DNA from 2 places in the Listeria sp. PSOL-1 genome. Region 1 is predicted to be linked to the other one. Evidence: a T-box and tRNA genes for the amino acid it is inferred to sense, from the RefSeq annotation. Region 1 holds a T-box; the other holds one or more tRNA genes.
The links. The T-box of region 1 lies ahead of G6Q10_RS04245 (valine--tRNA ligase). A T-box ahead of a tRNA ligase gene usually reads a tRNA of that ligase, here a tRNA-Val.
Positions count from the first base shown of each region.

Region 1 (15,394 bases):
CAACTGTTGTGATGACAGAAATAAGTGGTTGTAAAACATTGGTTGAATCTAGCCTTCCGCCAAGGCCTACCTCGATAACACCAAAGTCAATCGCCGTATGATACTTTGCGAAATAAAGGAACATCATCGCTGTAATGATTTCAAATTCAGATGGAGGGCCGAATTTGCTGTTTGCGATTTCTTCTACAATTGGCTTAATATGTTGAACGAGAAGGAGAATTTCATCATTAGAAATTGGTTTTCCATTCACGCTAATGCGTTCGTTAAAAGATTCGATATAAGGCGAAGTAAATGTGCCCACTTGATAACCTTCTGCTTCAAGCATTGAGCGGATGAATGTTAAGGTAGAACCTTTGCCATTTGTACCAGCGACATGAATCCATGAATGTGCTTTTTCTGGATGTCCTAATTTTTCAAGCATCAATTGCATACGACTTAATCCTGGCTTAATTCCTAATCTAAGTGTGCCATGGATCCATTCTAGCGCTTTTTCATACGTATGAATTTCCATTTTCTTCCTCCTCTATAAAAAATGAGATTCAGCTCTATTTTTTAAGAAATAGCGTATAGGTTCTACATTTCAAACACGGCAAATCGAGCGAAAGCATTTGTATTGAAGAAGGCTGCATGTGAGAGTCGAAGAGCCTTCTTCAATTGCGAACACTTGTCACTCGATTTATTTTGTCTTAACGATTTTCCCTGAGTGTCGTCATGCGTTCCTCAACAGAAGCTTTTTTCGCAAGATAGTCCTGTTCTTTTTCGCGTTCTTCTTGAACTACTTTTTCAGGCGCCTTAGCAACAAAACGTTCGTTGTTAAGCTTATTTTGAACGCGTGTGATTTCTTTCTGCCATTTCTCACGTTCTTTTTCTAGGCGACTAAGCTCTTCATCGATGTTAATTAATCCTTCAAGTGGTAAATAAATTTCAGCGCCAGTAATTATTGCTGACATCGCCGTATTACTTGGTTTAACTTCAGAAGAAATCGTTAATTTTTCTGGATTGCAGAATCGTTCAATATAAGATGCGTTTTCTGCAATAATTTGTTTATAGTGTTCGTTTGTTGGCTTAATTTCAATCGCTACGGGTTTGCTTAATGGTGTTCCTACTTCAGCTCGAATATTACGGACCGAACGGATGATTTCAACCAATACTTTCATTGCTTCCGAGGCATCTTGATCAATGTGATTTGCATTTACTTCTGGCCAAGAGCTAATTGTAATCGATTTTCCGTTGTGAGGTAAATTTTGCCATATTTCTTCTGTAACAAAAGGCATAAATGGATGAAGCAAGCGCATCGTTTGATCCAATACGTAAGCAAGTATTGATTTGGTTGTTAACTTAGCTTTTTCGTCTTCCCCATAAAGTGAGATCTTAGCAATTTCAATATACCAGTCACAGAATTCATCCCAAATGAAATTATAAAGTGTCCGTCCCACTTCTCCAAATTCATATTTTTCTGCTAAGATTGTTACGGTTTCAATCGTTTCATTTAATCTTGTCAAAATCCATTTATCGCTTACTGCAGTTATATTGGTTAAATTAATTTGATCGTAGCTTAATCCATCCATGTTAATTAAAGCAAAGCGAGAGGCATTCCATATTTTATTAATAAAATTCCAAGTGGATTCTACTTTTTCAAAACTAAATTTTAAATCTTGTCCGGGCGCTGTTCCAGTTGATAGTGTATAACGCAGTGAATCTGCTCCATACTTATTAATCACATCGATAGGATCTACACCATTTCCAAGTGATTTCGACATTTTTTTTCCTTCAGCATCGCGAACTAATCCATGAATCAGTGTATCTTTAAATGGACGTTTTCCAGTAAATTCAACAGACTCAAAAATCATGCGTGAAACCCAAAAATAAATAATATCATAACCCGTTACAAGCGTACTTGTTGGGAAAAAATGGTTAAAATCTTGATTGTCGATATTTGGCCATCCAAGCGTAGAAAATGGCCATAGTGCGGAACTAAACCATGTATCTAAAACGTCTTCATCTTGCCGCCACTCTGTTACGTTTTCTGGAGGATTTTCGCCAACGTAAATTTCGCCAGTTTCATGATGATACCACGCTGGGATACGATGGCCCCACCAAAGCTGACGTGAGATGCACCAATCGTGGATATTTTCCATCCAGGTGACATACATTTTTTCAAAGCGTTTTGGAATGAAGTGTACTTTATCTTCACTTTCTTGTAACTCAAGTGCTTTTTTGGCAAGTGGGGCCATTTTAACGAACCATTGTTTGGATAAATAAGGTTCAACAACAGCACCAGTTCTTTCGGAATGACCAACAGAATGAAGATGAGGCTCTTGTTTGATAAATAGGCCTAATTCTTTAAAGTCTTGAATAATGGCTTTGCGCGCTTCTAATCTGCTCATTCCATGATATTTACCAGCACTTTCATTCATCGTTGCCTCTTCATTCATAACGATAATGCGTGGCAAATCATGTCTATTCCCCACTTCAAAATCGTTTGGGTCGTGTGCAGGAGTAATTTTTACAGCTCCTGAACCAAAATCACGCTCAACATATTCGTCTCCTACAATCGGAATTTCACGCCCTAATATTGGGAGTGTAATGGTTTTCCCGATCAAATGTTGATATCTTTCATCTTTTGGATGAACTGCTACAGCTGTGTCTCCAGGTATGGTTTCTGGTCTTGTTGTCGCAACTTCTAAATAACCAGAGCCATCAGTTAATGGATATTTTAGATGAAAAAATTGTCCTTCGACATCTTTATGAATAACCTCAATATCTGATAAAGCCGTTTTAGCTACTGGATCCCAGTTAATAATATATTGTCCGCGGTAAATTAGTCCTTTTTCATAAAGCGAAATAAATACTTTCTTTACTGCGTCTGAAAGCCCCTCATCTAAAGTAAAACGTTCGCGTGAATAATCAAGCCCAAGCCCTAACTTCTCCCATTGTTCACGGATAAAAGAAGCATATTCTTCTTTCCAGTCCCACACTTGCTTAACAAATTTTTCACGTCCTAGGTCGTGTCTTGTGATGTTTGTTTCACGTAATTTTTCTTCCACTTTTGCTTGTGTGGCAATACCAGCATGATCCATACCGGGAAGATAAAGGGTATCATAGCCTTGCATTCGTTTCATACGTGTAATAATATCTTGCAAAGTTGTATCCCAAGCATGTCCTAAATGTAGTTTTCCAGTAACATTTGGTGGTGGTATAACAACACTAAATGATTTTTTTGACGGATTCCCTTCAGCTTTAAAAAATTGATTTTCTAACCACCACTGATATTTACCTTTTTCAACAGTTTGTGGATCATATTTAGTGGGCATGTTTATCTCACTATTTTCGGTCATATAAAACCCTCCTTTTTCAATAAAAAAACCCTTTTCATCCTTAAAATAAAGGACGAAAAGGGTATGTTTTCGCGGTACCACCTTTTTACTTGTTAAAACAAGCACTTCATTGAAATAACGACGCATAAGCACCGGCTTTTCCTACTAAATATCATTTCAGAAAAGCTGCTTCAAGGCTACCTTCAATTAGACATTTTGAAAGTTTTCACCAACCACTTTCTCTCTACATAAAATTGTGCTAATTTACTCTTCCTTGTCATGGCATTTAAAAAGTATGATAATGTTTGTAGTTTACCAGAAGAAAGCCATTTCGTCAATTTAATTAGTTAGTACCTTAAACGTGTGTTCAAAGGCCTCTAAAGTATCATCAATTTCTTTTTCTGTATGTTCTGTTGAAATGAAAATTCCTTCAAATTGCGAAGGTGGTAAGAAAATCCCTTGTTTTAGCATTTCACGATAATAATTGCTGAAAAACTTTAAATCACTCGTCTTAGCTGATTCAAAGTCGATTACTTGTTGTTCAGTAAAGAAAAAGCCAAACATTGATCCAGCCTGATTTATTGTAAGTGGAACATTGTATTTTCTCCCAAGCGTGGTTAACCCATTTTCCATTCGTTTAATTAGCCTTCTAAATTGATCGTAATGCTCTGGTGTCAATTGTTTTAATGTTTCGTAACCAGCAGTCATAGCTAAAGGATTTCCTGAAAGTGTCCCGGCTTGATAAATCGGGCCACTAGGTGCAATCTGCTCCATAATTTTTCGTTTTCCACCATAAGCACCGACTGGAAGCCCTCCGCCGATGACTTTTCCTAAACAAGTTAAGTCGGGCGTAACAACAAAATAACCTTGTGCGGAATAATAATCGACACGAAAGCCGCTCATTACTTCATCAAAAATTAATAAACTATCATATTGTGTTGTTATCTTGCGTAAGCCTTCCAAGAAACCTTCAATTGGTGGTACAACACCCATATTTCCAGCAACAGGTTCAACAATAACAGCGGCAATTTCTTCACCAAAATGATCAAAAGCTAATTTAACACCTTCTAAATCATTATAAGGAACCGTGATTGTATCTTGTGCAAGCCCTTTTGTTACGCCAGGAGAATCAGGTAATCCAAGTGTTGCAATACCTGAGCCGGCCTTAATTAAAAGCGAATCACCGTGTCCGTGATAACTGCCTTCAAATTTAAGGATTTTATCTCTTTTAGTATAACCACGTGCTAAGCGAATAGCGCTCATTGTTGCTTCTGTACCAGAGGAAACCATGCGAATAACTTCAATGGAGGGAACGCGTTCAATAACTAACTTGGCTAACTCATTTTCGATTTCAGTAGGTGTTCCAAAACTTGTTCCTTTTTGAGCAGCTTCTGTTAAAGCAAAGATGACTTGTGGGTTAGCATGTCCTAAAATTAAAGGCCCCCAGGATAAAACATAATCAATATAGCGATTGCCATCAATATCTGTAAGGTAAGCGCCTTTCCCATGATCCATAAAAAGTGGTTTTGCGTCAACAGATTTAAAAGCACGTACTGGGCTATTAACACCGCCAGGCATTAATTTTTTTGCTTCAGAAAAAGCTTTTTTTGATTTTGAATACTGATTCATTCTAGTCCCTCCTTTTTATTTTAGATAGTTTGCCATGTCTTTTGCGAAGTAAGTAATAATAAGTGTTGCTCCTGCTCTTTTCATGCTTGTTAACATTTCAATAACGATTGCTTTTTCATCAATCCAGCCATTTTGTGCAGCAGCTTTTACCATAGCATACTCCCCACTTACATTATAAGCAACAAGTGGTAAGTGAGTGGTGTTTTTAATATCACGCATAATATCAAGATACGAAAGTGCTGGTTTGATAATTAAGAAATCTGCTCCTTCTGCTTCGTCGCTTGCTGCTTCAAGAAATGCTTCGCTACGGTTTGCTGAATCCATTTGATAGGTTTTGCGATCGCCAAATTGTGGTGCCCCATTTGCTGCATCACGAAAGGGGCCATAAAAGGAAGAAGCATATTTAACTGTATAAGACATGATAGGAATATGGGTATATCCCGCTTGATCTAAGCATGAACGAATGGCTTGGACAAAACCATCCATCATATTAGAAGGGGCAATAATATCTGCACCAGCGCGGGCTTGGCTTAAGGCTGTTTGTTTTAAAATAGCAAGCGATTCGTCATTAAGAATCTGTCCATCCTCTACTAATCCACAATGTCCATGATCCGTAAATTCACAAAGACAAGTATCAGCAATAACAAGCATTTCTGGATACTTTTGTTTAATTAAACGGGTGGCTTCTTGAACAATGCCATGATCATGAAAAGCCCCTGTCCCAACAGCATCTTTTTCATGCGGAATACCAAATAAAATGACCGCTTTAATGCCTAATGCAAGAATTGAATCAATCTCTTTTTCTAAGTGATGAAGTGGAAATTGAAAAACGCCGGGCATGGATGCGACTTCTGTTACCTCTTCTCCATTTTCTTTAATAAAAAGTGGATAAATAAAATCATCCATCGAAAGTCTCGTTTCTCGCACTAACTCACGAATTGTGCTTGAACTTCTTAAGCGACGATGCCGATCAAAGTCTAAAGTCATCTTTATCTCTCCTTTACTACTTTCTTAATTAGAGCTTCCATTGTATAAACATCAGGTTGATAATCTACGGTAAAACCAGATTCTTCGATGGCTTTAGCAGTTATCGGACCGATGGCGGCAATTTTAAAATGAAAAGGAAATGGTTGTTTTTTTGATATCCGTTCAAAGTTTTGCCAAGCAGAAGGACTTGCAAAAGTAAAAATCACTTGATCGTTTTGCGTGATTTTTTTTACAAGATGGATAAAATGGGCTTCTAAATTCGTTGGTAAACGATTTTTATAAATAGCAAAACTAAAAATCGGATAGCCTTTTTGTTCTAAATTTTTTTGAATGACTGGACGCCCTAATTCACTTTGTGGGAATAAAACAGATACTGGGGTTGGATTTTCCAGCAACCAATCTTTTAAAAAAGCTTCTGCTTGAAATTTACTTGCTGTAAAGTTGACTGGAATAGCCTTTTCATTCAAGGCTTTCGCTGTTTTAGTTCCAATTGCGGCAATTTTTCCTGTAATAGAAGTACGATTTACTTGTTCGAAAAAAAACTTCACTGCATTTTGACTTGTGAAAAATAGCCAATCTGTTTTACGTGTCAAGATCGATTGTGGGACTGATATTTTTTCGATCTCAATCAATGGTAAGCTAAAATATTCAAGGCCCGCTTGATTAACCAGATCACGAAAAATTTTATTTTGCTCCTCTTCCCTTGTTAAAATGATCCAATTAGCCATTTTCTCTAGCGTCCTTAATGAGAGTAGCCGCTCCTTTTTCAAGTAAAATTTCTGCGGCGCGCTTGCCGACTTGAATCGGATTACTTCCAGATTCAAATACGTTTAAAATCGTTGAGCCGTCGATAGAGGACACGAGTCCGGCTAGTTGAATATGATCTGCTTGTTTTGTTGCAAAACAAGCGACAGGCACTTCACATCCGCCATCAAGTTCTCTAAGGAAAGTTCGCTCTGCTTGGACGCAGTACGCTGTTTCTAAATCGTGAATAGCTTTTAACATTTGCCTTGTTTCTTGATCATTTTCACGACATTCTATTGCTAACGCGCCTTGTCCAACAGCAGGTAAACAAATGTTTTCTGATAGCCTTTCAACCTTTAATTCGGTTGTTAACCAGCCCATTCTTTTTAAACCAGCTTCAGCTAAAACGATGGCATCAAAATTTTCTTCTTTTAATTTTTTTAAGCGAGTATCAATATTTCCCCGGATTGTATGGATATTTAAATCTGGTCGTACTTTTCTTAGTTGGGCTGCTCTTCGTAAGCTGCTTGTTCCAATGGTAGCGCCTTTTTTTAGTTCGGACAAGCGATTTGCTTTGTCAAAAACGAGGCAATCAAATGGTGTTTCTCGTTTAGGGATGGAGGCAATAACGAGGCCTTTTGCTAATTCAGCAGGAACGTCTTTCATGCTATGTACAGCAAAGTCGATCACTCCATCAAGAAGCGCCTGTTCTATTTCAGAGATAAACAGCCCTTTTCCACCCACTTTGCTAAGCGTTACATCAAGAATTTGATCGCCTTTTGTGATTATTTCATGAATCTTAAAGTGTTGGTCAGGAAATTTGGCTTGTAGTTGCTTGATGACCCAATTAGTTTGAGTAAGAGCTAGTTTGCTTTTCCGACTGCCAACGATGATTTCCCGTTTCATTGATTAATTCCTCATTTCTATTTTCTTCGCTTAAATCGAAAATTTGTTTAAAGGCTTCAATCTTTAATTCCGATTGATCATGTACTGCCATTTCTTTAATTTCGGTTACAGGATGCTTTAACATTTGGTTAATGACGCTTTTCATATGTTTTCCTATAATCAGATATTCATGGTCAGTTAATCTTGGCAGCTTATTTTTAAGGCTGTGCATCGTTTCTTCCTGGATTTTTAAAGCATTTTCACGCAATTCACGAATCAATGGGATAACGCCAAGCTGCTTTTCCCATTCATAAAAAGCGATAACCGCTTGTTCAATTTCTTGTTGTACTTTTTGAACGATGCGTTTCCGTTCTGTTGTATTGGCTGTGACCACACCATTTAAATCATCAAGGTCATACAAAAATAAATTGGGAAGATCTGCACAATTTGGGTTAACGTTCCGAGGTAATGCAATATCAATCATTAACAGTTCTTTATTCCGCTTTTTAAGTGCATCTTGCATCATCTTTTTGTTGATAATATACTCACTAGAAGCCGTTGAAACTAAGATAATATCAATGGAAGGCAAAATATCTTTTATTTGTCCAAAATCGATTGTCTTTGCAGAGAACTCTTTTGCTAATTTCTCTGATTTTTCATTTGTTCGGTTGGTGATCGTTATATTCCCTACACCGCTACCGTGTAAATTTTTCAAAGCAAGCTTTCCCATTTTACCTGCACCAATAAGGAGAACACTTTTCTTTTCGATGTCAGTGTAAAGCTGCTTGGCAATTTCTACAGCAGCATAACTCACAGAAACTGCATTTTCATTTATTTTAAATTGATGGTGCGCTTTTTTGGCAAAGAAAATAGCTTCACGAAATAAGTAATTAAGGATCGTGCCGGTTGTTTTTGCCAAATGCGCTTCGTTAAATGCTTTTTTTACTTGACCGAGAATTTGCGTTTCCCCAAGCACAAGAGAATCTAAACCAGCAGTAACCTGATATAGATGTCTAACAGCAGCTATTTCCTCATGAAAAAAAAGATAGGGCTCTAAGTCATGAATACTACAATCAAACCAATTGGCTAAAAAACGTTTTAAATAATAACGACCCGTATGGATTTGATCCACTACAGCAATGATTTCAGTGCGATTGCAAGTCGAGATAATAACGTTTTCTAATAGGCTTTTTTCTTTGAGCAAAGCGGACTCTGCTTGTATTTTTTCATCATCTGTAAAAATAAATTTTTCTCTTATATTAATGGGTGCTGTTTTGTGATTTAGCCCAGTGGAGAGAATATACATGAAACAATCCTCCTAAACTTATCAATTGCTTTTATCTTATCATTTTTAAATGTGCTTTTAAACTCGTCTGCCTTTTACTGCATTTTAACTTCAATCGCTTGCCATGCTTCTTCTTTTCCCATGCCAGTTTCAGATGAAAAGACAATGAAATCATCATTTGAATCAAAATCTAGTGTTTCTCGAATAATTTTAGCGTTTTTTTGCCATTTACTACGTGGTATTTTATCCGCTTTCGTAGCGATAATAATCGTTGGTATCTGGTAATACTTGAGAAATTCATACATCATCACATCGTCATTTGTTGGCTTGTGTCTTAAATCAACAATTTGCACAACTGCTTTTAACTGCTCACGTGAAGTGATATAAGTCTCAATCATTTCTCCCCATTTTTCACGTTCACGCTTAGAAACTTTGGCAAAACCATAACCAGGGACGTCAACAAAATAAAGAGCATTTTCGATTTTATAAAAGTTTAATGTTTGTGTTTTTCCCGGCTTTTGTGAAATACGAGCCATGCTTTTCCTTCGAATCATTTTATTAATAAATGAAGATTTCCCGACATTTGACCGTCCTGCTAGTGCAAATTCAGGGAGCAAACCTTCTGGATATTGTTCTTTCCATACCGCACTAATTACTAATTCTACATTATTTACATCCATAAATTTTTGTCCACCCTTATTTTTAATCTTTCTTTAGTATAACGGATAAACGTTTAAAATGCACGATTTGAAAAAGAGTTTAGGACATAAATGAGACAAGCGTTCGTTATTTAAGTGTTGGATAGAAAATTTTCCCACTAACCACTTAAAATAAAAACGCTTGTCATCCGGTTATCCCAAATTGTTAAGATTAATATTTATTTACTTCACTAGCTACTCTTTGGATGAAATCAGCCAATTTTAATGTAGTTGACTCTTTTTCTCCGTATTTACGTACATTGACTTCATTTGCTTCTTTTTCCTGATCGCCAAGAACAAGTGCATAAGGGATTTTATGCGTTTGTGCTTCTCGAATTTTATAGCCTAATTTTTCGTTCCGATCATCAATTTCAACACGGAATCCAGCACGTTGGAGTTGTTCTTGTACAGATTTTGCATAATCAAGATGCGATTCAACGTTGACAGGAACAATTTCCATTTGAATTGGTGCTAACCAGGTAGGAAATGCGCCTTTATATTCTTCAATTAAATAAGCGACAAAGCGTTCCATTGTCGAAACAACGCCTCGGTGGATAACAACAGGACGATGTTTTTCACCATCTTCACCAATATAAGTTAAATCAAAGCGTTCTGGTAATAGAAAATCTAGCTGTACAGTAGAAAGCGTTTCTTCTTTACCGATTGCCGTTTTTACTTGAACATCAAGTTTAGGTCCGTAAAATGCTGCTTCACCTTCAGCTTCAAAGTAATCCATATTCATTTCATCCATTGCGTCTTTAAGCATTTTTTGCGCTTTTTCCCACATTGCATCATCATCGAAATATTTCTCGGTATTTTCTGGGTCGCGATAGCTTAAACGGAAGCTGTAGTCCGTGATATTAAAATCTTTATATACTTCAAGAATAAGTTCAAGTACACGTTTAAATTCATCTTTAATTTGATCAGGGCGAACAAAAACATGCGCATCATTTAAAGTCATCCCACGAACACGTTGTAAACCAGAAAGTGCCCCACTCATTTCATAGCGATGCATCAAGCCAAGTTCAGCAATGCGAATCGGAAGTTCCCGGTAACTATGAATATCATTTTTATAAATCATCATGTGGTGCGGGCAATTCATTGGACGAAGAACAAGTTCTTCATTATCCATTTTCATCGTTGGGAACATATCTTCGTGATAATGATCCCAGTGACCACTTGTTTTATAAAGTTTAACATTGGCCATAACTGGTGTATAAACATGGTTATAGCCTAAGCGTTCTTCTTTATCAACAATATAGCGCTCAATGACGCGGCGAATGGTTGCGCCTTTTGGTAACCAAAGTGGTAAGCCTTGGCCAACTTCTTGTGAGTTAGTAAATAAATCAAGCTCTTTACCTAATTTACGATGATCGCGTTCTTTTGCCTCTTCTTGCATTTTCAAAAATTCTTTTAAAGCTTGTTTGTCGAAGAAAGCCGTACCGTAAATGCGTTGCAACATCTTATTATCGCTATTCCCACGCCAATAAGCACCTGCTACACTAAGAAGTTTGAATACCTGAATCTTACCGGTGGAAGGGACATGAATACCACGGCAAAGATCAAAAAATTCACCTTGTGTATAAATTGTTACGGTTTCGTCTTCAGGAATGGCTTCAATAAGCTCTAATTTGTAAGAATCATCAATCGCTTTAAAACGTTTAATCGCTTCGTTGCGTGATACAACTTCACGGGTAATAGGTAAGTTTTCACGGACAATCGCTTGCATTTCTTTTTCAATGGTTGAAAATGATTCTTCACTAATGGTTTCTTCTGTATCAACATCATAATAAAATCCAGTTTCAATGCTTGGACCAACGCCAAATTTAATATCTGGATATAGACGCTTTAACGCTTGAGCCATGAGGTGTGCTGTACTATGGCGCAAAATCCCAAGTGCTTCAGGATGGTCTGGTGTTATAATTTCAATTGCACCATCTTCTTCAATGGGTGTTACAAGATCAACTAAGCGGCCATTAATGCTACCTGCAAGGGCTTTTTTCTTTAAACTTGGGCTGATTGATTCAGCAATATCAGCAGTGGAAGCGCCTTTTTCAAAATCTTTTATCGCGCCATCTGGAAAAGTAATTTTCATTTTAATCTACTCCTTAAATTTTTTTAAAAGTGAGGGACATTTTCCTAGAAAAAACAAAAAAGCCCGCCCCAGAAATTGGGACGAGCTTGACTCGTGGTTCCACCCAAGATTTTAAACAACGATGAATTAGGTTGTTTTCTCTTGTCGCCTATAACGGGAGCGAATCGTCTGATATTACTAGCACAAAAGCATTCCTATCAGAAGTTCAAAGGTGGTCCAAACCAAAAGGCTGATGCGGAGGTTCGCAGCTACTCCTCCTTCTCTTTCATCGCTCTTTAAGCAGGTTGTCCTTATCGTCACTTTTTATTATTACAATAAATTATAAGCCTAGTTGATTCATTTTGCAAGTGCTTTTTAAACTAACGGCGTCGATTTTTTCCTTCTAGCTCAAGTTCATCGGCTAAAAAGCGGATTCGTTCCATAATTCGTCGTGCTTTAAGCTTTTCCTCTGAGCCATTTTGTGAAAAAGTCAAATGATTTTCAAGCTGATTCATATTATAATTAGAAGAGAAAAATGTGGGTAGCTCTTCTTGCATCCTAAATTGAAGAATCGTGCCTAATACTTCATCTCTTGTCCAAGCTGTCATCGATTCTGCACCGATATCATCGAGCATTAAAATTTCTGTTTCTTTAGCAAATTGAATTTTATCATCTACCGTATTGTTGGATATGGCTTGTTTAATCTCGCGCATAAATTCTGGCAAATAAACAAGCGTAGATGTAACGCCACGTAACGCTAATTCCCGCGCAATAGCCCCTAATAAATAGGATTTTCCTGTTCCAAAACTGCCATGAATATATAAACCTTTAATCCGCGTATTTGACTTTTCTTGATACGTGTGAATAAATTCATTGGCACTGACTAAAGCTCTAAGTCTAGAAGATTCATCTGTATAAAAATTTTCTAGCGAAGCTTCGACAATCTGTTTTGGTATATAAAGTGAGCGAACGCGTTTTTCAATCGCTTTTCTCCGGTCAGATGCAATTTTTTCAGGCGTTGGATAATACGTTACTGTAATAAACTCACCGCTAAGCACAAGTTTTGGCGCATAGCCAGGCATAAGTGTTGGCTCCTGCTCTTGCCATGCTTTATGTTGCGTCATAAATTCATATAGGTTAGAAATATTTTGGTTAATGATTGTATCTGACAGCTCAGATTGATGCGCCTTTAAAAATTGCTTGATTGGCTCATAGCGAAGAACGGCTTCCTTTAAAGATTGATATCTTTGTTCAAAATTCTGATCTGCAAATAATTGTCCAAGCGTACGTTCAATGTTATCCATCTTGTTCACCTACCTTTCTTTAAATTTTCTTTGATTTGACGCACTTGCTCTTCTAAAGCTAATTTTTCTTTTTCTGACATTTTCTCTTCTGCTGGTGTGACTTCTTCTCGGTCAAACCAATCAGGTAATACTTCCACACGGTTATTTTTTTGATAGCTTGTCGTCTTAGGGCCTTCTTCTTTTAAGCGTTTGTATTTTTCGTGTTCACTAAGCGCTAGCTCCATGGCTTCTTTTGCTGTTTTTACTTTTTTTCGTTTCCAATGAGCAGCTATAGTCATCATATAATTACGCGCGATTTTGCCGTCCAATCTTAATAATACATATTCAATTAAGACATTCATGACCGGTTCTGGCAAATTTTGTTTGGTCATGACTTCCTCAATGACACGAAGATCGGTTTCAGCGGGGGTGGCTCCATCAGTTATATCCACTAATAATTGAAATGGCGAGACATTTTCTAAGTAAACTTGTAAAGCTTCCTCATCGTTTAATTCGGTTTTATTCGGAGTGGCTTCATCTAAATTAAAGTCATGGAGCTCCGGATAAGCTTGGTGGTGCAAGCGATAATCATCGCGAACAATTTTGCGTAAATAGGCTAAATCAATATTCCCATCTCCAAGAATGGCTCGATATAAAAAGGAGACCATTTCTTTCTCATTGTATTGATAAATCGCATGAAGTTTTAAAATGGTCTGCTTGACTTCTGCGGTTATCTTATTACGAGCAATCATGTTTGGTGAAAGTAAATGAAAGAATAACGAAAAATCAAAATCGGCTTCTTCCTCCGAAAGCTCAATAAAAGGTGTTTTCGTCCGATTGATGGGTGTTTCATTTGTCTGCACGATTTCAGGAGCTTTTAAATTGCTATTGAAAGGAGAAAAGACATCTTGAAAGGAACGTGTTATCTCATGAAAATCTGGTTTGATTTCATGATCATCAGAAAAAAATTTACGCAGTCGTTGATATTGTCTACTGCCAATTTTTCCGTATAAATAAATGTTAAGTAACCCATCCGAGAAAAAGCGATCTGGTGTGAGCGGCGGTATTAGTTCATAAATGTAATGACGCGCATCAGCTTCTGTTTTAATGTAAGACTTTAGTAAGCCAAGACCTTCTAACTTCAAACGCGCGCTAAAAAAATCTTTTAAACCAATATTTAATAAATTTAATAATTGCGTATGTGTATGTGCCTCGCTCCATAAGCGATTTTCTTCAATTTCTGTGGCTAGCGTTTGATAAAGTGCTAGGCAATTTGAACCCATAAGTGGCTGATACAACATTGTGATCACTTTATAATCGTAAGAAGAAAGAACCCCATTTGATTTCACTTGATAGCTATCAAGCGGTTTCAGTTCCATCCAAAATTCAGTCAATTGCCTCACCTTTTTAAACTTTCTTGTTTTTTCTCATTAAATCTTTTAATTCATCAACAAAGACATTAATATCTTTAAATTGTCGATAAACAGAAGCAAAACGAACGTAAGCGACTTCATCAAGAAGCGCGAGTTTATCCATCACTTTTTCGCCAATTAAATCAGAGGGGATTTCGCTATCGCCAATATTGCGTAATTCACGTTCTATTTCTGTGACAACTTCTTCTAATTGTTCAATGCTAACCGGTCTCTTCTCACAAGCACGAATAATACCACGTCTCACTTTTTCACGGGCAAATTCTTCACGTGCACCATCTTTTTTTACAACAATTAATGGGCTTTCTTCTACTTTTTCAAAAGTGGTAAAACGAAAACTGCATTTTTCGCATTCACGCCTTCTTCTAATAGAATTACCATCATCAGCAGGTCTTGAATCAATCACTCTTGTCCCGTTGTACTTACAAGATGGACATTTCATCTCATTTCAACTCCTATCATTCGAAGCACTTCCGCCTTATTATATCATGAGAACTTTATTGCTGGCTATTTTTAGTTGGTTAGCTTGGCTAAAATGATATTAACTTGTTTTTCTGTGTCATTAAGGTCCCCATTATTATCAATAACATAATCAGCTCGCTTGCATTTTTCAGCAAGCGACATTTGGCTATTGATCCGAACGATCGCTTGTTTTTTATTTAAATGGTTTCTTGCAATCAAGCGGCTTAGTTGCACTTCTCTGCTTGTTTTCACAACGATAATTTGATCAACTAGAGTTTCTAAATGGCTTTCAAAGAGCAATGGAATATCAAAAATAACGATGTTAGCACCACTTTGAAACAAATCATTTCTTTTAGCTAACATATTGTCTTTTACAAGGGGATGAACGATTTTATTCAATGCCTCACGTTTCTTTTGGTCGTTAAAAATGAGCTCTCCTAAATAAGGTCGATTTAATGACCCATCATCATTTAAGACTTCTTCACCAAAAAAAACAGCAATTTTTTTTAGGCCCACTGTTTCTTTTTGCACAACTTCTCTTGCTGCAACATCAGCATCAATCACCGGTATTCCTTTATCTGAAAATAGGTTACTTACTGT
Region 1 covers NZ_LR760298.1:858,143-873,536, forward strand. The annotation lists gene G6Q10_RS04240 (bifunctional folylpolyglutamate synthase/dihydrofolate synthase) at 1-511, opposite strand, end outside; gene G6Q10_RS04245 (valine--tRNA ligase) at 687-3,338, opposite strand; T-box leader at 3,384-3,607, opposite strand; gene hemL (glutamate-1-semialdehyde 2,1-aminomutase) at 3,657-4,946, opposite strand; gene hemB (porphobilinogen synthase) at 4,962-5,933, opposite strand; gene G6Q10_RS04260 (uroporphyrinogen-III synthase) at 5,936-6,661, opposite strand; gene hemC (hydroxymethylbilane synthase) at 6,654-7,583, opposite strand; gene hemA (glutamyl-tRNA reductase) at 7,525-8,868, opposite strand; gene yihA (ribosome biogenesis GTP-binding protein YihA/YsxC) at 8,943-9,527, opposite strand; gene thrS (threonine--tRNA ligase) at 9,718-11,640, opposite strand; gene dnaI (primosomal protein DnaI) at 12,000-12,923, opposite strand; gene G6Q10_RS04290 (replication initiation and membrane attachment family protein) at 12,929-14,296, opposite strand; gene nrdR (transcriptional regulator NrdR) at 14,310-14,774, opposite strand; gene coaE (dephospho-CoA kinase) at 14,846-15,394, opposite strand, start outside.

Region 2 (15,394 bases), 300 kb from region 1:
CAATAAAAGTCCTTGAGATAAACCGGAAACAGAAACAATAATTGTTAATATCCAAAATTTACTCCTATTTTCCACAATTCTCCCCCCTTCTTTGTTAAAAAAGAACAATGCCTACCAGGTAGGCATTGTTCTTTAATTAAAATGACCCGTACGGGATTCGAACCCGTGTTACCGCCGTGAAAGGGCGGTGTCTTAACCGCTTGACCAACGGGCCGGCTGGCGGAGAAGGAGGGATTTGAACCCTCGCGCCGCGTAAACGACCTACACCCTTAGCAGGGGCGCCTCTTCAGCCACTTGAGTACTTCTCCGAGTCTTATAAAAACTCCACAGGCAGGACTCGAACCTGCGACCGATCGGTTAACAGCCGATTGCTCTACCAACTGAGCTACTGTGGAATAAAAGTGGGCCTAAATGGACTCGAACCATCGACCTCACGCTTATCAGGCGTGCGCTCTAACCAGCTGAGCTATAGGCCCTTAGTATGCAAAAAAGCGGGTGATGGGAATCGAACCCACGACAACAGCTTGGAAGGCTGTAGTTTTACCACTAAACTACACCCGCATGAAATAAAAATGAGAACCAATCCTGCCCTACAAACAGGCACATTAATCGCTTCATCATGTCGTCTCATAGAGCAAAGAAAAGTGGCTTGGGACAGAATCGAACTGCCGACACCTTGAGCTTCAATCAAGTGCTCTACCAACTGAGCTACCAAGCCTTAAAGACGGTTCCGACGGGATTTGAACCCGCGATCTCCTGCGTGACAGGCAGGCATGTTAACCCCTACACCACGGAACCAAATTGCGGGGACAGGATTTGAACCTGCGACCTTCGGGTTATGAGCCCGACGAGCTACCAGACTGCTCCACCCCGCGATAATAAATAATATAGGTTTCCACTGCTTTAATCACTAATACAAAACGGAGGAAGAGGGATTCGAACCCCCGCGCGGTTTTACCCGCCTGTCGGTTTTCAAGACCGATCCCTTCAGCCAGACTTGGGTATTCCTCCACGATATTATTAAATAAGTGACAAGAAGAAGTGGACCTTGCAGGACTCGAACCTGCGACCGGACGGTTATGAGCCGTCTGCTCTAACCAACTGAGCTAAAGGTCCAAGAATAGATAGCGGCGGAGGGAATCGAACCCACGACCTCTCGGGTATGAACCGAACGCTCTAGCCAGCTGAGCTACGCCGCCAAATCAACAAACTTTTATAATACAAAATCCACATTATAAGTGGAGCCTAGCGGGATCGAACCGCTGACCTCCTGCGTGCAAAGCAGGCGCTCTCCCAGCTGAGCTAAGGCCCCATAAAGAAAAATGAAAGGTAGTTCAATGGTCGGGAAGACAGGATTCGAACCTGCGACCCCTTGGTCCCAAACCAAGTGCTCTACCAAGCTGAGCTACTTCCCGTAACTATACCACAAACGCGCCCGAGAGGAGTCGAACCTCTAACCGCTTGATTCGTAGTCAAGTACTCTATCCAATTGAGCTACGGGCGCATATTTAATTTGCAATGCCGAGGACCGGAATCGAACCGGTACGGATATCACTATCCGCAGGATTTTAAGTCCTGTGCGTCTGCCAGTTCCGCCACCCCGGCTTAACTTAACATATTTGGAGCGGAAGACGGGGTTCGAACCCGCGACCCCCACCTTGGCAAGGTGATGTTCTACCACTGAACTACTTCCGCAAAAACAAGTGCGGGTGAAGGGACTTGAACCCCCACGCCTCGCGGCGCCAGATCCTAAATCTGGTGCGTCTGCCAATTCCGCCACACCCGCAAAAAGTGAGCCGTGCAGGGTTCGAACCTGCGACCCTCTGATTAAAAGTCAGATGCTCTACCAACTGAGCTAACGGCTCGTTACATTATGTAACAACAAAATAAAATTAATAAAAAATGGTGCCGGCTGCAAGAGTCGAACTCGCGACCTACTGATTACAAATCAGTTGCTCTACCAACTGAGCTAAGCCGGCATAAAATGGAGGTTAACGGGATCGAACCGCTGACCCTCTGCTTGTAAGGCAGATGCTCTCCCAGCTGAGCTAAACCTCCATAACAGCCCGGCAGCGACCTACTCTCACAGGGGGAAGCCCCCCACTACCATCGGCGCAGAGAAGCTTAACTACCGTGTTCGGGATGGGAACGGGTGTGACCTTCTCGCCATTGCTACCAGACTTATTCATTGAAAGATGATTCTTTCAAAACTAGATAAAAAGGGTGATTAAACCTGACTCCAAGAGTCTTTTTTAAGGATAAGTCCTCGATCGATTAGTATTTGTCCGCTCCATATGTCGCCATACTTCCACTCCAAACCTATCTACCTGATCTTCTTTCAGGGATCTTACTTTCTTTCGAAATGGGAAATCTCATCTCGAGGGGGGCTTCACGCTTAGATGCTTTCAGCGTTTATCCCGTCCGCACATAGCTACCCAGCGATGCTCCTGGCGGAACAACTGGTACACCAGCGGTGCGTCCATCCCGGTCCTCTCGTACTAAGGACAGCTCCTCTCAAATTTCCTGCGCCCGCGACGGATAGGGACCGAACTGTCTCACGACGTTCTGAACCCAGCTCGCGTGCCGCTTTAATGGGCGAACAGCCCAACCCTTGGGACCGACTACAGCCCCAGGATGCGACGAGCCGACATCGAGGTGCCAAACCTCCCCGTCGATGTGGACTCTTGGGGGAGATAAGCCTGTTATCCCCGGGGTAGCTTTTATCCGTTGAGCGATGGCCCTTCCATGCGGTACCACCGGATCACTAAGCCCGACTTTCGTCCCTGCTCGACTTGTCAGTCTCGCAGTCAAGCTCCCTTGTGCCTTTACACTCTGCGAATGATTTCCATCCATTCTGAGGGAACCTTTGGGCGCCTCCGTTACTCTTTAGGAGGCGACCGCCCCAGTCAAACTGCCCACCTGACACTGTCTCCCCACACGCTAAGTGTGGCGGGTTAGAATGGTCATACAGCAGGGGTAGTATCCCACCATTGCCTCCTCGCACGCTGGCGCGCGCGGCTCTTTGGCTCCTACCTATCCTGTACAAGCTGTACAAACATTCCATATCAGGTTGCAGTAAAGCTCCACGGGGTCTTTCCGTCCTGTCGCGGGTAACCTGCATCTTCACAGGTACTATAATTTCACCGAGTCTCTCGTTGAGACAGTGCCCAGATCGTTGCGCCTTTCGTGCGGGTCGGAACTTACCCGACAAGGAATTTCGCTACCTTAGGACCGTTATAGTTACGGCCGCCGTTTACTGGGGCTTCAATTCGCACCTTCGCTTACGCTAAGCGCTCCTCTTAACCTTCCAGCACCGGGCAGGCGTCAGCCCCTATACGTCACCTTACGGTTTTGCAGAGACCTGTGTTTTTGCTAAACAGTCGCCTGGGCCTATTCACTGCGGCTCTCTCGGGCTTTCACCCTATCAGAGCACCCCTTCTCCCGAAGTTACGGGGTCATTTTGCCGAGTTCCTTAACGAGAGTTCTCTCGCTCACCTTAGGATTCTCTCCTCATCTACCTGTGTCGGTTTGCGGTACGGGCCGCTCTACTCTTCCTAGAGGCTTTTCTTGACAGCGTGAAATCAGGAACTTCCGTACTTTAATTTCCTTCCCCATCACAGCTCATGCTTCGTAAGAAGCGGATTTGCCTACTTCTTACACTCACTGCTTGGACGCACCTTTCCATCTGTGCGCTTCCTTATCCTTCTGTGTCACCCCTTCGGTCAAACAAATAGCGCGGGTACAGGAATCTCCACCTGTTGTCCATCGCCTACGCCTATCGGCCTCGGCTTAGGTCCCGACTAACCCTGAGCGGACGAGCCTTCCTCAGGAAACCTTAGATATTCGGTGGAAGGGATTCTCACCCTTCTTTCGCTACTCATACCGGCATTCTCACTTCTAAGCGCTCCACCAGTCCTTTCGGTCTGGCTTCTCTGCCCTTAGAACGCTCTCCTACCACGAACATCTTACGATGTTCATCCACAGTTTCGGTAATACGTTTAGCCCCGGTACATTTTCGGCGCGGGGTCACTCGACCAGTGAGCTATTACGCACTCTTTCAATGGTGGCTGCTTCTAAGCCAACATCCTGGTTGTCTAAGCAACCCCACATCCTTTTCCACTTAACGTATATTTGGGGACCTTAACTGGTGGTCTGGGCTGTTTCCCTTTCGACTACGGATCTTATCACTCGCAGTCTGACTCCCGAAGATAAGTCAATGGCATTCGGAGTTTATCTGAATTCGGTAACCCGAGAGGGGCCCCTAGTCCAAACAGTGCTCTACCTCCATGACTCTCTACTTCGAGGCTAGCCCTAAAGCTATTTCGGAGAGAACCAGCTATCTCCAAGTTCGATTGGAATTTCTCCGCTACCCACACCTCATCCCCGCACTTTTCAACGTGCGTGGGTTCGGACCTCCAGTAAGTATTACCTTACCTTCATCCTGGACATGGGTAGATCACCTGGTTTCGGGTCTACGACCTGTTACTCTTTCGCCCTATTCAGACTCGCTTTCGCTACGGCTCCGCTTTTTCCACTTAACCTTGCAACAAATCGTAACTCGCCGGTTCATTCTACAAAAGGCACGCTATCACCCATTAACGGGCTCTAACTACTTGTAGGCACACGGTTTCAGGTACTCTTTCACTCCCCTTCCGGGGTGCTTTTCACCTTTCCCTCACGGTACTGGTTCACTATCGGTCACTAGGGAGTATTTAGCCTTGGGAGATGGTCCTCCCAGATTCCGACGGAATTTCACGTGTTCCGCCGTACTCAGGATCCACTCTAGAGAGAAGCACATTTCAACTACCGGGCTGTTACCGTCTCTGGCGGGCCTTTCCAGACCGCTTCGTCTATCTCCTTCTTTTCTTACTCCGTATTTGAGTGTCCTACAACCCCAAGAAGCAAGCTTCTTGGTTTGGGCTCTTTCCGTTTCGCTCGCCGCTACTCAGGAAATCGATTTTTCTTTCTCTTCCTCCAGGTACTTAGATGTTTCAGTTCCCTGGGTCTGCCTTTCTTTTGCTATGTATTCACAAAAGAATCCTATCTGACAAAAGATAGGGGGTTCCCCCATTCGGAAATCTCTGGATCAATGCTTACGTACAGCTCCCCAAAGCATATCGGCGTTAGTCCCGTCCTTCTTCGGCTCCTAGTGCCAAGGCATCCACCGTGCGCCCTTTCTAACTTAACCTTATTTCTTTCCTTATAAATAAGGAAAGGCATGTTCTTTGATCTGCGATGATCAAAGAAGGTTCATGCTTTATTTTGACTCGGTGTCTTGGTTTACACAAACCATTGGTTTGTGTGGTTTTCACTTTACTTTTTATCTAGTTTTCAAAGAACAATCTTTTTGAGAAGTTGCCCTCTCAAAACTGAACAAAAGAAGAAGAAAGCATCCTAGGCTTCCTATTCCTTAGAAAGGAGGTGATCCAGCCGCACCTTCCGATACGGCTACCTTGTTACGACTTCACCCCAATTATCTGTCCCACCTTCGGCGGCGGGCTCCAAAAAGGTTACCCTACCGACTTCGGGTGTTACAAACTCTCGTGGTGTGACGGGCGGTGTGTACAAGGCCCGGGAACGTATTCACCGCGGCATGCTGATCCGCGATTACTAGCGATTCCGGCTTCATGCAGGCGAGTTGCAGCCTGCAATCCGAACTGAGAATGGTTTTATGGGATTGGCTTCACCTCGCGGCTTCGCTGCCCTTTGTACCATCCATTGTAGCACGTGTGTAGCCCAGGTCATAAGGGGCATGATGATTTGACGTCATCCCCACCTTCCTCCGGCTTGCACCGGCAGTCACTTTAGAGTGCCCAACTAAATGCTGGCAACTAAAATCAAGGGTTGCGCTCGTTGCGGGACTTAACCCAACATCTCACGACACGAGCTGACGACAACCATGCACCACCTGTCACTTTGTCCCCGAAGGGTAAGCTCTGTCTCCAGAGTGGTCAAAGGATGTCAAGACCTGGTAAGGTTCTTCGCGTTGCTTCGAATTAAACCACATGCTCCACCGCTTGTGCGGGCCCCCGTCAATTCCTTTGAGTTTCAACCTTGCGGTCGTACTCCCCAGGCGGAGTGCTTAATGCGTTTGCTGCAGCACTAAGGGGCGGAAACCCCCTAACACTTAGCACTCATCGTTTACGGCGTGGACTACCAGGGTATCTAATCCTGTTTGCTCCCCACGCTTTCGCGCCTCAGCGTCAGTTACAGACCAGAGAGCCGCCTTCGCCACTGGTGTTCCTCCATATATCTACGCATTTCACCGCTACACATGGAATTCCACTCTCCTCTTCTGCACTCCAGTCTCCCAGTTTTGAGTGACCCTCCTCGGTTGAGCCGAGGGCTTTCACACCCAACTTAAGAAACCGCCTGCGCGCGCTTTACGCCCAATAATTCCGGACAACGCTTGCCACCTACGTATTACCGCGGCTGCTGGCACGTAGTTAGCCGTGGCTTTCTGGTTAGATACCGTCAAGGGATAAGCAGTAACTCTTATCCTGTTTCTTCTCTAACAACAGTGCTTTACGATCCGAAAACCTTCTTCACACACGCGGCGTTGCTCCGTCAGACTTTCGTCCATTGCGGAAGATTCCCTACTGCTGCCTCCCGTAGGAGTCTGGGCCGTGTCTCAGTCCCAGTGTGGCCGATCACCCTCTCAGGTCGGCTATACATCGTCGCCTTGGTAGGCCTTGACCCCACCAACTAGCTAATGTACCGCGGGCCCATCTATCAGTGACACCGAAGCGTCTTTCTTCATCGGTTCATGCGAACCGAAGATCTATGCGGTATTAGCACCTGTTTCCAAGTGTTATCCCCCGCTGATAGGCAGGTTGCCCACGTGTTACTCACCCGTCCGCCACTCACGAACACATATGAGCAAGCTCATGCGTGTTGTTCGTTCGACTTGCATGTATTAGGCACGCCGCCAGCGTTCGTCCTGAGCCAGGATCAAACTCTCATTAAAATGATGTTGAATACTTATTCATAAGTATGAATAAGCTTCCTTACTCGTTAAACGGTGTTAGCAAATTTTTACTAACGTTTTTGATGGAAACGACTTTTCGTTTCCTATCCTAGGAATTTTGGGTGAAACATTTCGTTTCATCGCTTTTTCTTCTTTTTTGTTCAGTTTTCAAAGGGCAATATTATCGCTTTTTCCAGTGTTGGATAACCTACTAATAGGTTGTTTTTGCGACTTTTAAATCATATCATTTAAGCACTTCACTGTCAACAATTTTATTGTTTCATTTTAAAAAAATAATTGAACTAACAGCGCCAGAAATTAATATACCAAGTTTTTGAAAAGAAGTCAACAAAATTATGCATAAAAAAAGGAAAAAGAATTTAGCGATAATTCCAGCATTTCATCTTATTTTTTCTCTTCTAAAATGAATACACTATGCATAAAAAAACCGCTTGACATTTAACAAGCGGTTTTAACGTTAAACTATTTATTTTTCACTTCACAGTCTGGACATATACCATATACTTCCAAGCGATGTTTATTAATTTTAAAGCCAGTTACATGTGCTGCAAAATGTTCTACTTCATCTAATCCTGGATAATGAAAATCTACTATCTTACCACAATCAGAGCAAATCGCATGATAATGATTAGAAGTTGAAAAATCAAAACGACTAGAGGCATCACCATAAGTTAATTCTCTTATTAATCCTACATCACGAAATACACGTAAATTATTATAAACTGTTGCCACGCTCATGTTAGGAAAGTCGCTTTCAAGTGCGCGATAGATCTCATCAGCAGTGGGATGCGTGTCCGAATTAATGAGGAATTCAAGTATCGCATGACGCTGAGGAGTTATTCTAACCCCAGTTTTTTTAAGGACATCTATTGACTCTTTTAATTGAGCACTAGACACCGTCATGCACTCCTTTCTTAAAATAAAATCTTACTTCTACTATATTACCGGAAAATCTCATATTATGTCAACTATCTTAATAACCTTTATTTAAATCAATGCTATTTAAAAGAGCTTTTCCTTCTTTTTGATTATTCAAGTTCGTAAACCAAATCGTAAAGCAACGCACAAGATATTGGCTAGAATGCGCAGAAATATGTGGTGTAATTGTAACATTATTTAAATTCCACAACATTTCATCAGCTGGGAGCGGCTCTTTTTCTAGCACATCCAAATAAAAATGCGCAATCTCTTGGTTCACAGCTGCTTCTTTTATTACGTCCAAACTAACGGCTTTTCCCCGGCCAATATTGATAAAAACAGCGTGTTGGCTCATTTCTTGGAAAAATGCTTTATCGTAAACATAAGCTGTTGTTGTTGTATTTGGTAAAATTGAAACAAAGAAATCGGCTTGTTTTACTTGTTTTCTTACGTCTTTTAAAGCATACGTTTCATCAAAATTGTTAGCCTCGTGACCACTAGTATTAAAGCCTATTGTTTTCATTTCGAATGCCTTTCCTAATGCTGCAATTTTTTCTCCGATGGCACCTGTCCCTGCAATGAAAAGCTTACTTCCTTTTAATTCAAAAATCGGTACATCATCTGCCCATTCTCTCGCTTCTGCTTTATTTTTTAACTGTGTCAAATTTTTTACTTCATTTAGCAAGTAGGCAAAAACAAATTCAGCCATAGGGACAGCATGAATTCCACGCGCATTTGTTACTGTGATGCCTTTTTCCTTAATTTTTTCAGTTGGGAGCAATTCAACACCTGCGGAAAATACCATGATCCACTTCAATCGTTTTGCTTGTTCAATGATTTTTTCTGTCAAGTCAATTCCAAAAGTAACAATCACATCTACTTCAGCTAAGTTAGGAAATTGCGCGATCTTTGATGTATAATAATTCTTTATTTCTGGAAACTGCTTTTTTTGTTTTTCTTTTAATTCAGTTGGTATTTCCATAGTAAATAAAACATTCATCGTAAATTCCTCCTGTAACCCTCTATTTTAGTTTAAACTCTTTTAAAAAAATCAGCAAATATCTTGTTTATTACTTACTTCTTCGTTGCTAGAAATAGCTTTTTCGCATAAAATGAAAATAGGTTGATTTAACGAAGGAGATGTAAGTTAAATATGGATCATTCAAAATCTGAGCAATTCTATGAAGAAGCTTTTTTACATATTGTCGGAGGAGTTAATAGCCCTAGTCGTTCTTATAAAGGTGTTGGTGGTGGTACGCCAATTACAATGGAACGCGCTAGTGGAGCTTACTTCTATGATGTCGATGGTAATAAGTATATTGATTATCTTGCAGCATTTGGACCGATTATTACAGGGCACGCTCATCCTCACATTACAAAAGCTATTACACGTGCAGCTGAAAATGGTCTGCTTTACGGGACGCCAACGACACATGAGATTACTTTTGCTAAAATGTTAAAAGGAGCTATTCCTTCGCTTGAAAAAGTCCGTTTTACAAATTCAGGTACAGAAGCTGTCATGACAACTGTCCGCGTAGCACGTGCATATACTGGACGCGACAAAATTATTAAATTTGGCGGTTCTTATCATGGGCATTTTGACCTTGTATTGGTTGAAGCTGGTTCAGGTCCATCAACCCTTGGTACACCCGATTCCGCCGGGGTCACTAAAAGTACTGCAGAAGAAGTCATTACCGTACCTTTTAATGATTTGGCTGCATTTCAAGAGGCGCTTACTGTCTGGGGCGACCAGGTTGCAGCAGTTTTAGTAGAGCCTATCGTAGGCAATTTTGGCATTGTCGCACCTTTACCTAATTTTCTTGAAAAAGTGAATAAGTTAACCCACCAGGCAGGAGCCCTTGTTATTTATGATGAAGTGATTACAGCCTTTCGTTTCATGTACGGCGGGGCACAGAACTACCTTGGTGTAACCCCTGATTTAACTGCACTTGGAAAAATTATTGGTGGTGGTTTACCCATTGGTGCTTACGGAGGACGTGTTGATATTATGGAGAAAGTCGCACCTCTTGGCCCAGCATATCAAGCTGGTACACATGCGGGTAATCCTGCTTCTGTTCAGGCCGGTATCGCTTGCCTAGAAATCCTGCAAGAAAAAGGACTTTATGAGCGTTTCGAAAACTACGGCAAACAACTTAAAGAAGGGATCTTAGCTGCTGCTAAAAAATACGGTATCTCCATCACAATTAACCAAATTGTAGGCGCTCTTACCATTTTCTTCACAGATAAAGAAGTAAAAAATTATCAAGACGCGGATCAAACAGACGGGAAACAATTTGCTACTTTCTTTAAATTAATGCGTGAAGAAGGAATTAACTTAGCAGCATCTAAATTTGAAGCCTGGTTTATTACAACGGCTCACACGCAAAGCGATATTGATGAAACTATCGCTGCTACAAATCGTGTTTTCAAAAAAATGACAGAATAATCATGTTAAAAACCTAAAATAAAGGTTATAATGAAAATGTGAACGAATCGATCGTTAATTATAGAAAGGAACTACCCTATTATGAAATTCGGAGCAAGAATTTTAAAAACAGGGATTGCAATCAGTCTCGCGCTTTTTATTGCTCAACTTTGTCATTCTCCTTCCCCGTCTCTTGCGGGTATTTCTGCCGTCTTTGCAATACAGCCATCTATTTATCGTTCTTATTTAACCATTTTAGAACGAGCACAAGGAAATGTTATTGGAGCAATTATTGCGATTATATTTGGACTTTATATTGGTCATGGATTCGTTTTGGTTGGTGTTGCAGCCATTATTTGCGTGGCACTTTTAATTCATCTTAAATTAGAAAATACAATAGCGCTAGCAGTTGTTACTTTAGTTATTATTATGGAATCCCCTGGTACTAACTTTTTAGAAATTGCACTCATTCGTTTTGGCACAATTATTCTTGGACTTTTAGCTGCTTTCATTGTTAATTTAATTTTTATTCCGCCAAAATATGAAGTCACTTTATTCCAATTAATTTATAGTACAAATACAGAAATTATGAAATGGATCAAATTAAATTTGCGTCACGCAGCAGATTTTCCTTTACTTAAAAAGGATATGGAGTGGATGCAAAGAGAGATCAATCAGACGAGAAACTTATATCAGCTTTACCAAGAGGAACGTACCTTCTTAAAGCGCAATGCTGTTTCAAAAGGTAGAAAAATTGCAGTTTATAGGCAAATGATTCTTTGCTCGCAAAAAGCTTATGAACTATTAAAAATCTTACATCGCTATGAAAATGATTATCTACAACTCCCTCTTGAAAAGCAAGAAATTATTAGACAACAAGTGGATTACTTAACCGATAAACACGAGCAACTTCTGCTTGCTTATATTGATAAAGTGGCCATTAATGTTGATTATGTGGAAGATCATATTGCTCAAGATCCAAAAGAACTGATGGACTTGTTTTTACACGAAATGAAACAACTTGATGATGAAGGAATTGATGAATATCATTTAATGCGTATCATTGCTTCTACATTCGCTTATCAAGAAACTGTTGATTATCTTGAAAAATTGATTCATAGTTTTAAAATTCGCCATAAAGATGAAAACCAAATTGATATTAGCGTCACCGATGTAAATTAAAACCAATAGCCACTGCGGCTATTGGTTTTAATTTTAACGGTATTCTTTATACTTCTCGTACCAAATATCAATATAATCTTTGGAAAAGGGGCCTTTTTTATCCAAGATCCAATGACTTAATATATCGACTTGACGACGTAAGATTCGATCAATTGCATCTGGATACTTCATTTGACGTCTATGTTGTTCGTATTCTCCTTCATCAAGTAAGTGAAAGCGCCCATCTGGGAAAACTTTAACATCAAGGTCATAATCGATGTATTTTAAAGCTTCTTCATCTACTGCAAAAGGCGTCCCAAGATTACAATAATGATACAAACCATCGTCGCGAATCATAGATATGACATTAAACCAATACTCACTATGAAAATAACAGATTGCAGGCTCCCGCGTCACCCACTTTCTTCCATCCGATTCAATAACGAGTGTATGATCATTTCCGCCAATAACGATATTTTCTGTTGCTTTTAATATGACTGTTTTTTTCCAAGTACGATGAAGTTTACCGTTATGCTTATAACTCTTGATTTGTATTGATTCCTTTTCTTTAGGCAGGTACATCCTTTACCCTACTTTCTTCATGTACTAAAAAAAATTATACTTTTATATTATAGCACAAGAAAAGAATGAGGGAAAAATAATAAACCTAATTCCTAAACCAAAAGCGTACGACCTCCATCTACAACAATTGTTTGACCGCAAATCATCTTAGCAGAATCGCTCACTAAAAATAAAACTGCATCAGCTAAATCACTACTTTTTACCATTTGTCCTGCTGGTGTTTTACTTAAAGCGTCTTGTAAAAGTTCCTCTTTATTTGGGAAATGATTTAACGCATCTGTTTCAATTAATCCTCCTGAAACTGCATTGACATTAATTCCCATTGGTGCAAGTTCTACAGCTAAATAACGTGTTAAGTTTTCAACAGCTGCTTTTGAAACACCCACTGTTGTATAGTTATCCAAATAACGAATCGCACCAATCGAGCTTAATGCCACAATTTTACCGCCGCCAGATTTTTCCATTCGCTTAGCAGCTTCTTGTGAGGCAAATAAATAAGCTTTAGCATTTACATCCATCGTCCAATCCCAGTGTGCTTCTTGAAGCTCCATAAGTGGCTTTAAAACACCACTTGCAGCATTATTTACAAAAACATCTAGCCGTTCAAATTTAGTATCAAAAGCGCTGAATAGTTCATGCAATTTTTGATAGTCTCCTACGTTTGCTTTAAAAATCTCGCAGTTTCTACCGATTCCTTTTATTTCTGCTTGGACTTCTTCTGCTTTTTTTCGGTTCCGTACAAAACTAAGCGCAATATCATAGCCTTCTTTTGCCAAACGAATAGCGATTTCCTTTCCCAATCCTCTACTACCACCTGTAATCATTGCTACTTTCGCCATTCTTTATTCCTCCTTTTTGTTCAAATAAGCTTGCCACATTTTTTGATAAGGAACGGGAAAAGCATGACTGGCCATCTCCGCTTGACTCATCCATCTTGCTGGTTCAAGCGGCTCACCAGCTACTAACTCTGCTTGAAAAACTTCAACTTCCCAAACTAAATGTGAAAAAATATGTTTAACAGAAGTAATTGGATCGCTTAGCGTAAGTTCCAAGCCATATCCTTGCAAAAATCGTAATTTCAAAACTTCTCGGTTTTCATCACTTTGCCACGATACAGTTGGAAATTGCCATAAATTAGCGAGTAAACCACCGCTCGCTCTTTTTTCAACGACAACTTGTTCAGCTTGATTAAGGATAACAGCAGCAAGATGAAGCCTTTTGCTCTTCACTTTTTTTATTTTTACAGGATAATTTATTTCTTTCCCTTCCCGATGAGCAGCACAAAATGCTTGTACTGGGCAAAGCAAACACATCGGTTTTTTGGGAGTGCAAACCAGTGCGCCAATTTCCATCAGGCCTTGATTAAACGCCCCAGGATTTTCTGAATCAATGAGCTGGTAAATCATTGTTTCAAACTTTTTGCGTGTTTTTACCTTCATAATGTCATCATCAATTTCAAAAACACGTGAAATAACACGCATCACATTCCCATCAACGGCTGGTTCAGGAAGTTCATAACAAATACTTAATAGTGCACCAGCAGTATATGGACCGACACCCTTTAATTTTAAAACTTCTTGGAGCGTATTTGGAAGCGTACCATGATATTCTTCAATCACTTGTCGCATCGCTATCTGTAAATTACGCACACGGGAATAGTAACCTAAACCTTCCCAAGCTTTCAAAATCGCAGCTTCATCTGCATAAGCAAAGTCTTTCATTGTCGGAAAAGAAGCCATAAAACGCTCATAATAAGGGATAACTGTATCAACGCGCGTTTGCTGAAGCATCACTTCTGAAACCCAAACACGATATGCTTCTGTATTTTCGCGCCATGGTAAGAGCCGTTTATTCGCTTCATACCAAAAAACAAGCGCCATCTGGAAATCACTAATTTTTGAATGATCCCAGTTCATTACTTGATTTTCTTCCATTGCATCACCATAATTCTCATAATTTTTTAATGTGTAACTGTTTATAATGTGTAGTATAATAAAATAGAGGGAAATAAAGATAGATAAGCATTACTCTTTTTCTATTGTACTGAAAATTGATCGACTTGAGCAATTTTTTGCTTAAAATGATCTTGAAAGAGGAGGAAGACCTTTTGGATACTGGCACACACGTCGTCATGGGAATTGCACTCGGAGCCCTTGCTACTATTGACCCTATCACTGCTCATAGCTCCCATGCCGCAATGGGAATCATGACGGCAACGATTATCGGTTCACAAATTCCAGATATTGATACTGTCTTAAAGCTTAAAAATAACGCTGACTATATTCGTAATCATCGTGGATTGACTCATTCTCTTCCTATGCTCGTGATTTGGCCATTACTCATTTCACTTGTTTTATATCCATTGTTCATGCAAGCTACATTTTTACACTTACTGCTCTGGAGCTTTATTGCTGTTGGACTCCATATTTTTGTTGACATCTTTAATGCTTACGGGACCCAAGCTATCCGGCCTTTCCGAGATACGTGGGTCGCCTTTGGTTTTATTAATACATTTGATTGGTTTATTTTTGGTACGCATGTTGTTGCCATTCTCATCTGGCTTCTGGGTGCGCCTGCTGGACCAACGTTCTTTACGCTATATGGAATACTAATATTCTATTATTTACTGCGTTTCATTACCCAGCGAGTTATTCACCATGCTGTGCAAAACTTAATTCCTGATGCTGAAGAAATTATCATTGCCTCAACGATCCGCTTCTTTCAGTGGCGCGTCGCAGTTACAACAAAAGATCATTATTACGTGGGACGCGCTTTTAAACGCACGATTTCGATTTATGAGCGTTTTGACCGTATCCCTGTCCCTAACAATGAAATTATTCGCGCTGCAAAATGCGATAAAAACCTTGCTGCTTTCGTATCATTTTCCAAAGTATATAATTGGCGCATTGAAGAAAAATATGACGCCACTTACGTCACGTTCACCGATCTGCGTTATCGTAGTAACGGGCATTATCCTTTCGTCGCAGTGGTTAGACTAGATGACGATCTTCATGTTTTATCCTCTTATACTGGTTGGATTTTCTCAAATGAAAAGTTACAGAAAAAGTTAGTTTCAGCAAACATGTAAAAATAAAGAACTGGGGTATAAAACCGTGTATTTCATTTATGCTCCCAGTGCTTTATTTTTTTACAAGCCTGAACTTCCAACCCCGCCAAGCCTTCCTTCACTTTGAACATCATCTTGATCAGCAACAAGATATTTTGTAAAAATCCCTTGTGCAATGCGTTCGCCTTTTTTGATCATAACGGGTTGTTCTGTTGTATTTTTCAAAGCAATGCCAATATTTCCGTCATTACTA
Region 2 covers NZ_LR760298.1:561,473-576,866, reverse strand. The annotation lists gene G6Q10_RS02910 (MFS transporter) at 1-75, opposite strand, end outside; tRNA gene G6Q10_RS02905 (tRNA-Glu) at 143-214, opposite strand; tRNA gene G6Q10_RS02900 (tRNA-Ser) at 218-308, opposite strand; tRNA gene G6Q10_RS02895 (tRNA-Asn) at 323-395, opposite strand; tRNA gene G6Q10_RS02890 (tRNA-Ile) at 403-476, opposite strand; tRNA gene G6Q10_RS02885 (tRNA-Gly) at 491-561, opposite strand; tRNA gene G6Q10_RS02880 (tRNA-Phe) at 646-718, opposite strand; tRNA gene G6Q10_RS02875 (tRNA-Asp) at 726-798, opposite strand; tRNA gene G6Q10_RS02870 (tRNA-Met) at 802-875, opposite strand; tRNA gene G6Q10_RS02865 (tRNA-Ser) at 922-1,011, opposite strand; tRNA gene G6Q10_RS02860 (tRNA-Ile) at 1,043-1,116, opposite strand; tRNA gene G6Q10_RS02855 (tRNA-Met) at 1,126-1,199, opposite strand; tRNA gene G6Q10_RS02850 (tRNA-Ala) at 1,240-1,312, opposite strand; tRNA gene G6Q10_RS02845 (tRNA-Pro) at 1,339-1,415, opposite strand; tRNA gene G6Q10_RS02840 (tRNA-Arg) at 1,431-1,504, opposite strand; tRNA gene G6Q10_RS02835 (tRNA-Leu) at 1,520-1,605, opposite strand; tRNA gene G6Q10_RS02830 (tRNA-Gly) at 1,621-1,695, opposite strand; tRNA gene G6Q10_RS02825 (tRNA-Leu) at 1,705-1,786, opposite strand; tRNA gene G6Q10_RS02820 (tRNA-Lys) at 1,793-1,865, opposite strand; tRNA gene G6Q10_RS02815 (tRNA-Thr) at 1,904-1,979, opposite strand; tRNA gene G6Q10_RS02810 (tRNA-Val) at 1,986-2,058, opposite strand; rRNA gene rrf (5S ribosomal RNA) at 2,065-2,180, opposite strand; rRNA gene G6Q10_RS02800 (23S ribosomal RNA) at 2,255-5,188, opposite strand; rRNA gene G6Q10_RS02795 (16S ribosomal RNA) at 5,415-6,967, opposite strand; gene perR (peroxide-responsive transcriptional repressor PerR) at 7,451-7,891, opposite strand; gene G6Q10_RS02785 (NAD(P)-dependent oxidoreductase) at 7,962-8,906, opposite strand; gene G6Q10_RS02780 (glutamate-1-semialdehyde 2,1-aminomutase) at 9,060-10,352, shown strand; gene G6Q10_RS02775 (aromatic acid exporter family protein) at 10,434-11,513, shown strand; gene G6Q10_RS02770 (nucleoside tri-diphosphate phosphatase) at 11,547-12,074, opposite strand; gene fabL (enoyl-[acyl-carrier-protein] reductase FabL) at 12,167-12,913, opposite strand; gene mutY (A/G-specific adenine glycosylase) at 12,917-14,008, opposite strand; gene G6Q10_RS02755 (metal-dependent hydrolase) at 14,182-15,162, shown strand; gene G6Q10_RS02750 (dCTP deaminase/dUTPase family protein) at 15,223-15,394, opposite strand, start outside.
Region 2: it encodes a tRNA-Val, which carries the amino acid that the T-box ahead of G6Q10_RS04245 (valine--tRNA ligase) is inferred to sense. The anticodon was not compared.